DNA from 3 places in the Vibrio sp. 1288 genome. Region 3 is predicted to be linked to each of the others. Evidence: riboswitches for the same ligand, from Rfam matches in the RefSeq annotation. Region 3 holds a riboswitch; each other region holds the start of a gene.

Region 1 (4,158 bases), on a different contig from region 3:
CGGTATCGGGTACACATGGGAAAACGACCACGTCGAGCATGCTTGCCTGGATACTTGAAGATTGTGGTTATCAACCGGGTTTCTTAGTCGGTGGGGTACTCGGTAACTTCGGAGTGTCTGCTCGTTTGGGTGAAAGCATGTTTTTTGTCGTTGAAGCGGACGAATATGACAGTGCTTTTTTCGATAAGCGTTCTAAGTTTGTGCATTACCATCCTCGCACTTTAATCATGAATAACCTTGAGTTCGATCATGCTGATATCTTCGATGATCTAGAGGCGATCAAGCGCCAATTCCATCATTTAGTGCGAACGGTTCCCGGCAATGGCTTAATCTTAGCTCCGAAGCAAGACCAAGCTTTGGCGGATGTATTAGAGCGTGGTTGCTGGACAGAAAAACAGTTCTCTGGTGAGAATGGTGACTGGCAAGCGCACAAATTAGTGCTTGATGGCTCAAAATTTGACGTTGCGTTGAAAGGCGAGAAGGTTGGTACCGTCGAATGGAATTTGGTGGGTGACCACAATGTGGATAATGCGCTGATGGCAATCGCTGCTGCACGACATGTTGGAGTCACTCCGGATCTTGCTTGCCAGGCATTAGGGCGTTTCATCAATACCAAGCGCCGTTTAGAGCTGAAAGGTGAAGAACAAGGTGTGACGGTTTACGATGATTTTGCGCATCACCCAACGGCAATTGAACTTACTGTCGGTGGTTTGCGTAACAAGGTAGGTGAAAAACGCATCCTAGCTGTGTTAGAGCCGCGTTCTGCCACCATGAAGCGTGGCGTACACAAAAACACACTTGCAGAGTCACTACACAGTGCAGATGAAGTCTTCTTGTTCCAGCCAGATAATATCGAGTGGTCTGTGCAAGACATTGCCGACCAATGCACACAGCCAGCGTTTGTCGATGCGGATATAGATAACTTTGTAGCCAAGATCGTCGAACGTGCGCGACCAGGTGACCAAATTCTAGTCATGAGCAACGGTGGCTTTGGTGGTATTCACGGAAAACTTCTTGAGCAGTTAAAACAAAAAGCCTGATTGATATGCAAAACAAAACACAACCCTCTCATAAAAAAGCCATCACGTTGGCATTAACGGGTGCTTCTGGTGCTCCCTACGGCCTTCGTCTTTTAGAATGCTTGGTTGCGGCGGATTATCATGTCTACGTTCTGATTTCTTCGGCAGCTCGTGTTGTGATGGCAACCGAGCATAATCTTAAGCTACCAAGTGGCCCAGAAGCGGCGCAGCAAGCATTGGTAGAGCACCTGAACTGCAATCGAAATAACATCACCGTTTGCGGTAAAGACGATTGGTTCTCGCCGGTTGCCTCTGGTTCTGCTGCACCCAAGCAAATGGTGGTTTGCCCATGCTCTGCGGGAAGCGTTGCAGCCATAGCACACGGTATGTCGGACAACTTGATCGAACGGGCCGCTGATGTAGTAATGAAAGAGCGCGGGCAGTTGTTGCTCGTGGTTCGCGAAACACCATTTTCAACGCTACATCTGGAGAACATGCACAAACTGTCGCAAATGGGCGTCACCATCATGCCAGCAGCTCCAGGCTTCTATCATCAGCCAAAGAGTATTGAAGACTTAGTGGATTTTATGGTGGCGAGAATTCTTGACCACTTAGGTATTGAGCAAGGTTTGGTGCCTCGTTGGGGTTATGACCAGCGCTCGTGAGCTGATTGTGTAACCACTCAAATACCTTTACAATCCATCCAACTCATCGGGGAGCAAACCCATTTAGCATTGAGTCAATCAATGCATTGGGGCGCTGAGACCTAAGTGTTTAACTAGGGACCCGTATTACCTGAACCAGATAATGCTGGCGTAGGAATTGAGTCTGGATATTGGAAGTCCTTAATAGCCGCCTCAAACCCTGTGCCGCTCAACTTATTTCTCTGAAATACTCATGGAGAGCGAGCAGTGAAACCCACTCTAAATCTGATTGCCCTAGCTGCAATCACCTCTACTTCAGCGTTTGCCGCTGAAAACACATTAACCATCTATACCTACGACTCTTTTGCCGCAGATTGGGGGCCGGGTCCTAAAATCGAGCAAGCTTTTGAAGCAAAATGTGGCTGTGACGTTAACTTCGTAGCGTTGGACGATGGTGTGTCGATTCTGAATCGTCTTCGTCTTGAAGGCGGTAATAGCAAAGCGGACATCGTATTAGGTTTGGATAACAATCTGATGGCAGAAGCGAAGAAAACCGGTCTGCTTGCCGAGCACAATGTGGATACGTCCAATACAGTGTTACCAAACGGTTGGAGTGACACGACGTTTGTACCGTACGATTACGGCTACTTCGCGTTTGTGTACAACAAAGAGAAACTGGCTAATCCGCCGAAAAGCATGAAAGAGCTGGTGGAAACGCGCGACGATCTGAAAGTGATTTACCAAGATCCGCGGACTTCAACGCCGGGCCAAGGCTTAATGCTATGGATGAAATCTATTTATGGCGACGATGTGACGCAAGCGTGGCAGAAGCTAGCGAGCAAAACCGTAACGGTCACGAAAGGTTGGTCTGAGGCGTATTCTATGTTCCTCAATGGTGAGTCCGATTTAGTGCTTTCTTACACCACTTCACCTGCGTACCACTTAATTGCGGAAAACGATTCGAAGTTTGCTACGGCGAATTTTGCTGAAGGCCACTACATGCAAGTTGAAGTAGCCGCCAAAGTGAAAGGGGCAAAAAACTCAGAACTTGCTGATCAATTTATGAGTTTCATTTTAAGTGATGAGTTCCAATCGGCGATGCCAACGGGTAACTGGATGTACCCAGTCACTGACGTTGAGTTACCTAATGGTTTTGAAACTTTGAGTGTTCCAAGCAAGTCGTTGAGCTTTAGTGCTGATGAAGTGGCAAAAATGCGTAAGTCTTGGATTCGCGAATGGCAAAGCGCATTGACGTTTTAGCTGACGTTTCCATCCTCATCTGAATGAGATAGGTTTTACCTTTGAATTCTGTTCCAAAAATAGGTTTAGGGGTCGCGATGATCATCGCGACCTTTGTTATTTCTGCCCTAGGTGCTTTGATTGTTCAAGCCCCTTCACTTGATGTGTCTGTGGTATGGGGCGACCCGTACTATCAACATGTCACCAAGTTCAGTTTCTACCAAGCGTTTCTTTCCACATTGCTCAGTGTTGGCTTTGCCATTCCAGTAGCGCACGCACTTTCGCGTCGCCAATTTATTGGTAAATCATTACTGCTTAAGCTGTTTGCATCGACACTGGTTTTACCGGTTTTGGTTGGTGTTTTTGGGTTGTTAGCGATTTATGGCAACAGTGGTTTGTTGGCGCAGTGGTTGCAAAGTTTCGATACTAAACTGCCATTCTCTATTTACGGTTTGAACGGTATTTTACTCGCCCATGTGTTCTTTAATTTACCTTACGCGGCGCGATTGCTTCTGCAAGCCTTGGAGTCTATTCCTGCCGAGCAGCATAAGCTTTGCGCGCATCTTGGGATGAGCCATTGGGATAAGTTTCGCTGGGTAGAATGGCCGCGTTTAAGGCAGCAGCTTCCCCACGTTTGTGGGTTGGTGTTTATGTTGTGCTTTACCAGTTTTGCCACTGTAATGGCGTTGGGGGGCGGGCCAAAATCCACCACCATTGAATTGGCCATTTACCAAGCGATTAAGTTTGATTTTGATTTACAAGCTGGGGCGTTATTGGCGCTGTGGCAGATGCTGTTATGTGGACTGCTTGCTATTGGTGTGCAGAAGTTAACAAAGCCTGTTGCTATCAGTGCTGGCAGCACATCGGTACAGCAATTTTTAACGAAGGATCATGGGTGGTCAAAAGCTTGGGATAGCTTATGGATCATAGGTGCCTTTTTACTGGTAATACCGCCGTTATTGATGGTGTTACTGAGTGGCATCAACCAACAAGTTTGGACAGTATTAACCGATGAGCGTTTTTGGTCTGCGCTATTGAACTCCCTCAAAGTCGCCTGTGTCGCTAGCGCGCTTGCGGTCGCTGCAGGGGTGTCCATACTATTGACCAGTCGCCGTTGGAGGTTGCAGTACAAAAACACGCGAGCCGATCAGATAGAGTTAATCGGCACCATTATTTTGGTGACTCCAGGTCTGGTGATTAGCACCGGTTTATTCTTACTACTGCGCACATTTACCGATGTTTTTAGCTTGGCATTT
Region 2 (4,158 bases), on a different contig from region 3:
GTAAGCCGTATCAGTAAAGGTAATTAAATCACTCGCAACACGTTGACCAAGCTTGTCACCCAGTGGCGTAATGCCTTTCATCGCGCTTACGCCAGAGAAAGCACTGCCGAAAGCACCGAATAAACTTGCTAGCGCATTGATGTGGAAAATAGCAGGGTAGTTACCTGTCGCAACCGGAGCGCCTTCCAGAAGATCACGAGCAAGGTTGTAGCCACCTTCTATACAGTAAGCTGGATTCAACTCATCAAAACGGCGACCAAGTGACATTCTACCCGCCATTGACTGTTTGCCGTCTTTTTCAAACAAGGTATACGCGTAACAAGTGAACGAGCGCTCGAAGTGTTGACACAATGTGCCTTGAGTATTGGCAATGATCAGTTGTGTTTCGCCATCGCTATAACCATTGTAAGGTGCGCTAGAAGCGTGAGGCAGAGCCACTACGCCTTGCTCAAGTGCGAGAGACAGTTCAATTTTTTCATCAACCGAAGTTGTGTCTTCTTGAGCAATCTCAGCCACGTCAGTCGTGATTTGGCTGTTCACACAACTAATGGTCTGATGTTCATCTTGCTTGGAAAAACGAGCGCTTTGCAGTGCATTAGTTAGCATTAAATCCAAGCTTGGTTGCTCTAGTGATTCAGAATAGCTTGTCGCGACACGAGCATCTTTAATAAGTCGAACACCCAGCACTTGACTTGAGCTTACTTTGTACTCATCCAGCTTTCCTTGGTTCGCTTTCAGAGAAAAGCTGCTGTTGCGGTTTACAATGACGTCCGCTTCTGCACCTTGGCGTTTTGCTTCTGATAGGACGTAATCAACCGCATTGAGAAGTTGTTGTTCTTGGCTCATTAGTTACCGCCTCCTACCAGAATGTTATCGACTTTCAGCGTTGGCTGACCGACTGTTGTTGGCACTGAACCACTTACGGAACCACACATGCCCGGCGCAAGCGCCATGTCTTTGCCGACCATGCTGATTTCTTTTAACACTTTTGGACCCGTGCTGATCAGCGTTGCTGTTTTCAGAGGCTTGGTGATTTTGCCATTTTCAATGAGATAAGCTTCACGAACAGCAAAGTTAAACTCACCCGTACCCGGTTGAACCGAGCCGCCGCCCATCTTCTTCGCATAGATACCACGTTCAATGCCTGCAAGCATGTCATTAAGTGAATGCTCGCCCTCTTCGATAAAGGTGTTACGCATGCGCGAGGTTGGTGCGAACTTGTAGTTTTGACGACGACCAGAACCCGTAGGCTCATAACCTGTCTTCATGCCACCCATTTTATCGACCATGAAGCTGGTTAGCTTACCGTCTTTGATCAGTTGAGTGCGCTGAGTCTTCATACCTTCATCATCAATGTGAATCGAGCCCCATTCGTTGGTCATGGTGCCATCATCGACTGCATTCACTGCGGTGTGAGCAACCATTTCGCCCATCTTGTCGTGGAAGACTGATGCTTTCTTCGCAACTGAAGTGGTTTCTAGCAAGTGACCACATGCTTCATGGAAGATAACGCCGCCAAAGCCGTTACCAATCACCACCGGCATTTCACCCGATGGACAAGCATCCGCGCCAAGTTTTACTAACGCTTGCTGCGCGATAGTTTGACCTAGCTCTTTGGCATCAAGCTGTTCACTGAATTCCCAACCAGCAAGAGCGCCAGGACCTTCCATACCAGAAGACTGCTCATTACCTTTTTGCGCGACAGTGTTACCAGCAACACGAATGTAGTGGCGAGTATCGTCAACGTGTAGACCTTCTGAGTTGAAGATAGACACTTGTTGCTCGCGCTGAAGAACGCTGCCAATAAACTGGCTGATATGTTCACTCTCAGCACGTGCGGCTTGGTCAACTTTCAATAGAAACGCGATTTTTGAATCTAGGTTAGCATCCTTACCTAGCGGCATGCGGCAACCATGTTGGATTGGGTAGCGGTTCAAATTCAAAGAACCCGCTGACGCGATTTGCTCACGCTTGTCTTTTGCAGCAAGCAGCGAGGTTACGCGCTTTAGTTCGGCTTCATCTGTGCTGTTGGTGTAACCGTAAAGCACCTTATGACCGAAAAAAAGACGAATACCGATACCAAAATCGATACCCGAGTTAACCTTATCCACTTCACCAGATGCGATCTGGACAGTGTTGGTTTGGTGATGTTCAACGAATAGTTCAGCGAAATCAGCCCCCAAAAAGAGCGCATGATCGATCACTGACTTCGCTGTTACAGAATTAAGCATGAAGTCTCCTTGCTCGATGATCGTCTTAGCCTTCCTAATTAACTGTGAAAAAGTTCAACAAAGTTAAATTGGCAACACGTTAAATTTTAACAGTTTTTTAACCTTGTTTTGTGCTAATCCTTGCTTAACGAGACCACGATTATTTATTAAATATTCCAGGTTCTGCTCATTCACCAGAGCGTTGCACTAGTAAATTCCACCCAGCAAACCATTTAGGTGCTTACTTTATCACTCACCTCGCATAATTGAATACTCATTATAATTACGCTCAAAAAACGTATCCCTTCCGCAATGGTCCTGCTATCATCCGAACGAAATAGTCGGGGGGCCACACGACAAGTGTTGGCTGAGATCGAAATTCGAGACCCGTTGAACCTGATTCAGTTAGCACTGACGTAGGGAACTATGCACACTTTGCCTTTCGTCGCCCCTCTTAGGTAAGCGATAGCGATCGAAAAATCGATCTATCTGCAACGGTCAAAGTCAGTTCCTATACGTCTTGTAGTAGGAGCGACCATGACGCAGCAATCACAACCTCATTCACATCACACGCCAGCCTTGCCTACCCCTATCGTATTGACCATCGCGGGCTCAGACAGTGGTGGCGGTGCAGGTATTCAAGCCGACATCAAAGCGATGTCCGCAACCGGCAGTTTTGCTTGCTCGGTAATCACGGCGATTACTTCGCAAAATACCCAAGGCGTTTCTGCGATTTTCCCCATTCCTCTCGACCATGTAGAGAGCCAACTTGATGCAGTATTTACCGACCTCAACATCGTTGCAGTCAAAGTGGGCATGCTGGCAGATTCCAACATCATCAAAGTCGTTGCAGACAAAATTAAACAATACCAGCCAAAACACCTCGTGATTGACCCTGTGATGGTGGCCACCAGCGGCGATCTATTACTGGAACAGTCGGCAATCAGCACTTTAAAAGAAGAATTGATTCCGCTCGCAGACATCATTACCCCTAACCTACCCGAAGGCGCAGCATTGACGGGTAAGCCAATGCCTCAATCAGAATCTGAAATGAACGATATGATTACCGACCTTCGTGCGCTTGGCGCCAAAGCTATTCTGCTCAAAGGCGGTCACCTTGAAGAAAATGAAAACAGCAACGATCTACTTATCATGCAAGACAGTGCCGAGTTAATTAGCGCCAAGCGATTTCCAACCAAAAACACTCATGGCACAGGCTGTACACTTTCTTCCGCCATTGCGTCTTATCTTGGCCAAGGCAACAACCTACACAAAGCGGTGCACCTGGGTAAGCAGTACATCAGCCAAGCTATCGCACACGCTGATGAATTGGATGTAGGTAAAGGCCATGGCCCTGTGAACCACTTTTTTGCGGGTCATACTTATGTTCGCTAACGCGATTGGCATTCAGCTTTCCGATGCTAGTCTGCGATACAAAGACAGCCAAACACCAACGCTAGCAGGGTTGAGTATGACTATTCCTGCTAATCAATGGACAGTGTTACTTGGTCGCAGTGGCTGCGGGAAAACCACAATATTGCGTTACTTAGCTGGCCTACTGGATGACCAAGTTGACTGGCATGGCGAACTCATCACAACGGATGGCGCTGCACTGCATGACCGTATCGCTTACATGGCTCAGCAGGATTTATTGCTACCGTGGTTGAATGTGTTAGACAACGTCTGCCTCAGTTCTCGATTTTCTCAAGTGCAAGCACCAGAGCAAAATAGACAACGTGCACTGACTTTACTAAGCCAAGTGGGACTCGCCGATTACGCGGATGCTAAGCCAGCTCAGCTCTCTGGCGGCATGAGACAACGTGTTGCCCTTGCTCGCACTCTGATGCAAGACAAGCCTCTAGTTCTGATGGATGAGCCTTTCTCTGCACTGGACGCGGTTACTCGTCATAAGTTGCAAACCTTGTCTGCCGAATTGCTGAAAGATAAG
Region 3 (4,158 bases):
AATGTCGATAACACCATTACTTACCCGATCGCTATAGAAGGGGCAGAGGCTTGGGTTATTGCTATAGATGGTAATCCTGTTAAAACGCCTTATAAGCTCACTCAGCACAAAATTGGTCCAGGAATGAGGTTAGATATCGGATTGATTGCTCCGAAGGTTGGAGAACGTGTTTATGTGCGTCAAATGAAAGGACGCTTCCCATTCCCTTTGTGCGAGTTTGACGTTGTTGAGTCTGACCTGCCGAACAACCAGAAACTGCCTTTATTACCTCTCAACCCTGTGCCAGCTCTCGATTTGAAAAATGCAGAGCAAATCGATTATGTGTTTGAGTGGGAGGGCGCGATCACTCCTGCTGATAAATCGGGCAAAGCGATACCTAAATTCTGGCTGATGAACAAACGGGCTTGGGAGGGAATGAGCAAAGATAATATTCCAGCGCCCCTTTCAACATTGGAGATGGGAAAAACCTATATCTTCAACCTAAAGAACGTCACCCAATATCATCATCCTATTCACCTTCATGGACACACATTTACGGTTCTTGAGTTAGATGGAAAAAAACTCGACGAACCGTTTCATACCGATACGGTCTTGCTTGGAAAAAACGGCAGTGCGAAAGCGGCATTTGTTGCAGATAACCCTGGACGTTGGATGTACCATTGTCATGTAATTGAACACATGAAGACGGGTTTGATGGGTTACATTGAAGTAAAGTGACTCCTGTAACTTTTAAAATCTTGATAAGTTTTAAGCGCTATACTTTGCTGAATTCTAAGATTGTATAATCACTATTGCCGTAAATTTGATTACAATGTCGCCATTAACTTTTCTGGGGGAATTATGGGACAACTATCCGTTTTGGGTTTTATTGCATTGGGTGGTGCATTTGGTGCATGTTCTCGTTACTTAATTTCTGAACTTTGTGTCATTTTATTGGGGCGTGGTTTTCCATATGGTACGTTAACCGTTAACGTTGTTGGCTCATTTATGATGGGCTTATTGATAGCAGCTTTCGATAATGAACTTTTGGCAACGGAACCTTGGCGACAAGTGATTGGCTTGGGTTTTTTAGGGGCACTAACGACGTTTTCCACCTTCTCGATGGATAATGTGTTGCTTATGCAGCAGGGCGCTTTCTTTAAGATGGGGTTGAACGTATTGTTGAATGTAGTGTTAAGTATTTCAGCTGCGTGGATAGGCTTTCAATTATTGATGCGCAGCTAGCAAAGTAGTTAAAAATTGAACAGGTCGGCTTGGTTTCACCAAGCCGTTTTTATATACTGACATCACTTGTCGGAGTGCCATAAGGCTGAGACCGTTAATTCGGGATCCGTTGAACCTGATCAGATTAGAATCTGCGAAGGGAACAAGAGAAGATATTCACACCGGAGCTCTTTCTGGTTGATCTATCAAAAGTCGAATGTTGTTACAGGCAAATATCGTAAGCTTTAACTAGCCTTAATTTGACTCCTCTTGTCGCATCTATCCGCCAAGCATTTTTATCCAATTACTTTTTATCTAGTATAACAAAGCAAGGAAAAATGCTATGTCGAGTCGCAAACAAGCGAGACTGGAAGCAAAACAGTTCATTGATACACTCTCGGTACAACCGTACCCCAATTCAAGCAAAGTCTACGTAGAAGGCTCACGTCCAGATATTCGTGTGCCAATGCGTGAAATATCACTCGCTGATAGCCTTATTGGAGGCACAAAAGAAGCGCCTATTTTCGAACCTAATGAGCCAGTACGCGTTTACGATACGTCGGGTGTATACACAGATCCAGAGCACACCATAGACCTCTATAACGGCTTACCTAAGCTGAGAGAAGGGTGGATTGAAGAGCGCGCCGATACTGAGCTACTTGATGAAGTAAGCTCGGTGTACACCAAAGAACGCTTAGAAGACGAAACACTAGACGATCTTCGTTACGGTAATCTACCACGTATTCGACGTGCCAAAGATGGCCATTGTGTGACTCAATTGCACTATGCTCGCAAAGGTATTATTACCCCAGAAATGGAATATATCGCGCTGCGTGAAAACATGGGGCGTGCCAAGTATCGCGATGAAGTGCTGAATCAACAGCATCCGGGTCAAAGCTTCGGAGCGAACCTACCAAAAGATATTACCGCCGAATTCGTGCGTAAAGAAGTCGCCGAAGGTCGCGCTATTATCCCTTCAAATATTAACCACCCAGAATCCGAACCAATGATCATTGGACGTAACTTTTTGGTCAAAGTGAACGCCAACATCGGTAACTCATCGGTCACTTCTTCGATTGAGGAAGAAGTAGAAAAGTTAGTATGGGCAACGCGTTGGGGTGGAGATACCGTAATGGATCTTTCTACTGGACGTAACATCCACGAAACTCGCGAGTGGATTCTACGTAACAGTCCGGTTCCGATCGGTACCGTGCCAATGTACCAAGCGCTTGAGAAAGTGAATGGTGTTGCTGAAAACCTTAACTGGGAAGTGATGCGCGATACCCTGATTGAGCAAGCAGAGCAGGGCGTTGACTACTTTACTATCCATGCCGGTTTACTACTTCGTTATGTGCCAATGACTGCAAAACGCGTTACTGGTATCGTCTCTCGTGGTGGTTCTATCATCGCGAAATGGTGTTTAGCGCATCACCAAGAAAGCTTCTTATATACCCACTTCCGAGAGATCTGTGAAATCTGTGCTAAGTATGATGTGGCACTTTCTCTCGGTGATGGTCTGCGTCCTGGCTCGGTGGCCGATGCTAACGACGAAGCGCAATTTGCAGAGCTTCGTACCCTTGGTGAGTTAACCAAGATTGCGTGGGGATACGACGTACAAGTAATTATCGAAGGTCCTGGCCATGTTCCAATGCATATGATCAAAGAGAACATGGAAGAGCAGTTGGAGCACTGCCATGAAGCACCATTCTACACGCTTGGCCCACTGACGACAGACGTCGCTCCTGGTTACGACCATATTACTTCAGGCATCGGCGCTGCCATGATTGGTTGGTATGGCTGTGCGATGCTTTGCTACGTCACTCCTAAAGAGCATCTTGGCTTACCAAACAAAGAAGATGTGAAAGTAGGCATGATCACTTATAAGCTTGCTGCGCACGCCGCTGATTTAGCGAAAGGGCACCCAGGTGCTCAAGTTCGTGATAATGCGCTTTCTAAAGCTCGCTTCGAGTTCCGCTGGGAAGATCAATTCAACTTGTCACTCGACCCAGATACCGCGCGCGCTTTCCATGACGAAACCTTACCTCAAGAGTCCGGCAAAGTTGCTCACTTCTGTTCGATGTGCGGACCAAAGTTCTGCTCGATGAAGATTTCGCAAGAGGTACGAGAGTACGCGAAAGACACTGAGCAAGTTGCTGCGGACCAAGCTATCTCGATTAAAATGCTAGATGATCCTCTTGAAGGGATGCGTCAGAAATCGCAAGAATTTAGAGAGTCAGGTTCTGAGCTATACCACCCAGCAGCACATGCCGAGGTAAGTGACTAATGAGCAAAATCCTTATTCCGTCATCGTTGATTGAACTGACAGGTTTAGTTCAGCAATGTTTGTTGTTGGCGAAAGAACAGGGTTTTAGCATAGAAGACATTGAGTTGGGTGTGAGCCCAACTCAATCTATTCAGCTTGTTCGCGGCCAACAGACCACACATATAACGACTGATCTCATTGATGATTATGACTCTGAGCATGAGAGTTCATTTGTGCTCTATTACCGTTCTGCTTTGTCGGTAGAAGCGTGTGCTAAGCAACCGTCGAAAGCGATTTATATTGGTATTGCTGATACTCAGGTATCCGATGAAAAGGAGAAAGTGCTTCAGCTTGATATCTGGCGTCACCCAATTAACAACGAAGTGAGAGCGCTTTCCGTTAAGTCCAAATTCAACGCAATGTTCGATCCTGAACATCACCTTGCTTGGATAGTAACGCTGACAGTACTCGATTTTCCTATCGAAGATGCGTTAACACTTGCTCGAGGAATCCTAACTCAACAAGCGAATGTTTCACGTGAAACACTGTTGAATGACAACCTTGATGAGGGAAGATCTACTCAGTGGGCTGACCAATTTGATGATTTCCCCACACCTGTACTGGAGGATAACCGACTCGATATTCAAGTTGGTTGGTCTGCACAAGGTGAGAGCGTTAGCTTTCCAACTCTA

Evidence for each region. A riboswitch is a leader RNA that binds a small molecule or an ion and turns the genes downstream of it on or off. The one in region 3 is predicted to bind thiamine pyrophosphate.
Region 1: it holds a riboswitch for thiamine pyrophosphate, as region 3 does, so the genes downstream of both, thiB (thiamine ABC transporter substrate binding subunit) here and thiC (phosphomethylpyrimidine synthase ThiC) in region 3, are expected to answer to the same signal.
Region 2: it holds a riboswitch for thiamine pyrophosphate, as region 3 does, so the genes downstream of both, thiD (bifunctional hydroxymethylpyrimidine kinase/phosphomethylpyrimidine kinase) here and thiC (phosphomethylpyrimidine synthase ThiC) in region 3, are expected to answer to the same signal.

What each region holds. Positions count from the first base shown of each region.
Region 1 is NZ_JAWPOX010000001.1:243,925-248,082, reverse strand. It holds gene mpl (UDP-N-acetylmuramate:L-alanyl-gamma-D-glutamyl-meso-diaminopimelate ligase) at 1-1,040, shown strand, start outside; gene R8O11_RS01045 (flavin prenyltransferase UbiX) at 1,046-1,684, shown strand; TPP riboswitch at 1,722-1,858, shown strand; gene thiB (thiamine ABC transporter substrate binding subunit) at 1,931-2,923, shown strand; gene thiP (thiamine/thiamine pyrophosphate ABC transporter permease ThiP) at 2,965-4,158, shown strand, end outside.
Region 2 is NZ_JAWPOX010000003.1:268,242-272,399, reverse strand. It holds gene R8O11_RS04180 (TldD/PmbA family protein) at 1-846, opposite strand, end outside; gene R8O11_RS04175 (TldD/PmbA family protein) at 846-2,231, opposite strand; TPP riboswitch at 2,543-2,650, shown strand; gene thiD (bifunctional hydroxymethylpyrimidine kinase/phosphomethylpyrimidine kinase) at 2,748-3,605, shown strand; gene R8O11_RS04165 (ABC transporter ATP-binding protein) at 3,595-4,158, shown strand, end outside.
Region 3 is NZ_JAWPOX010000042.1:1,119-5,276, forward strand. It holds gene R8O11_RS21675 (multicopper oxidase family protein) at 1-717, shown strand, start outside; gene crcB (fluoride efflux transporter CrcB) at 841-1,224, shown strand; TPP riboswitch at 1,285-1,383, shown strand; gene thiC (phosphomethylpyrimidine synthase ThiC) at 1,547-3,487, shown strand; gene R8O11_RS21690 (thiamine phosphate synthase) at 3,487-4,158, shown strand, end outside.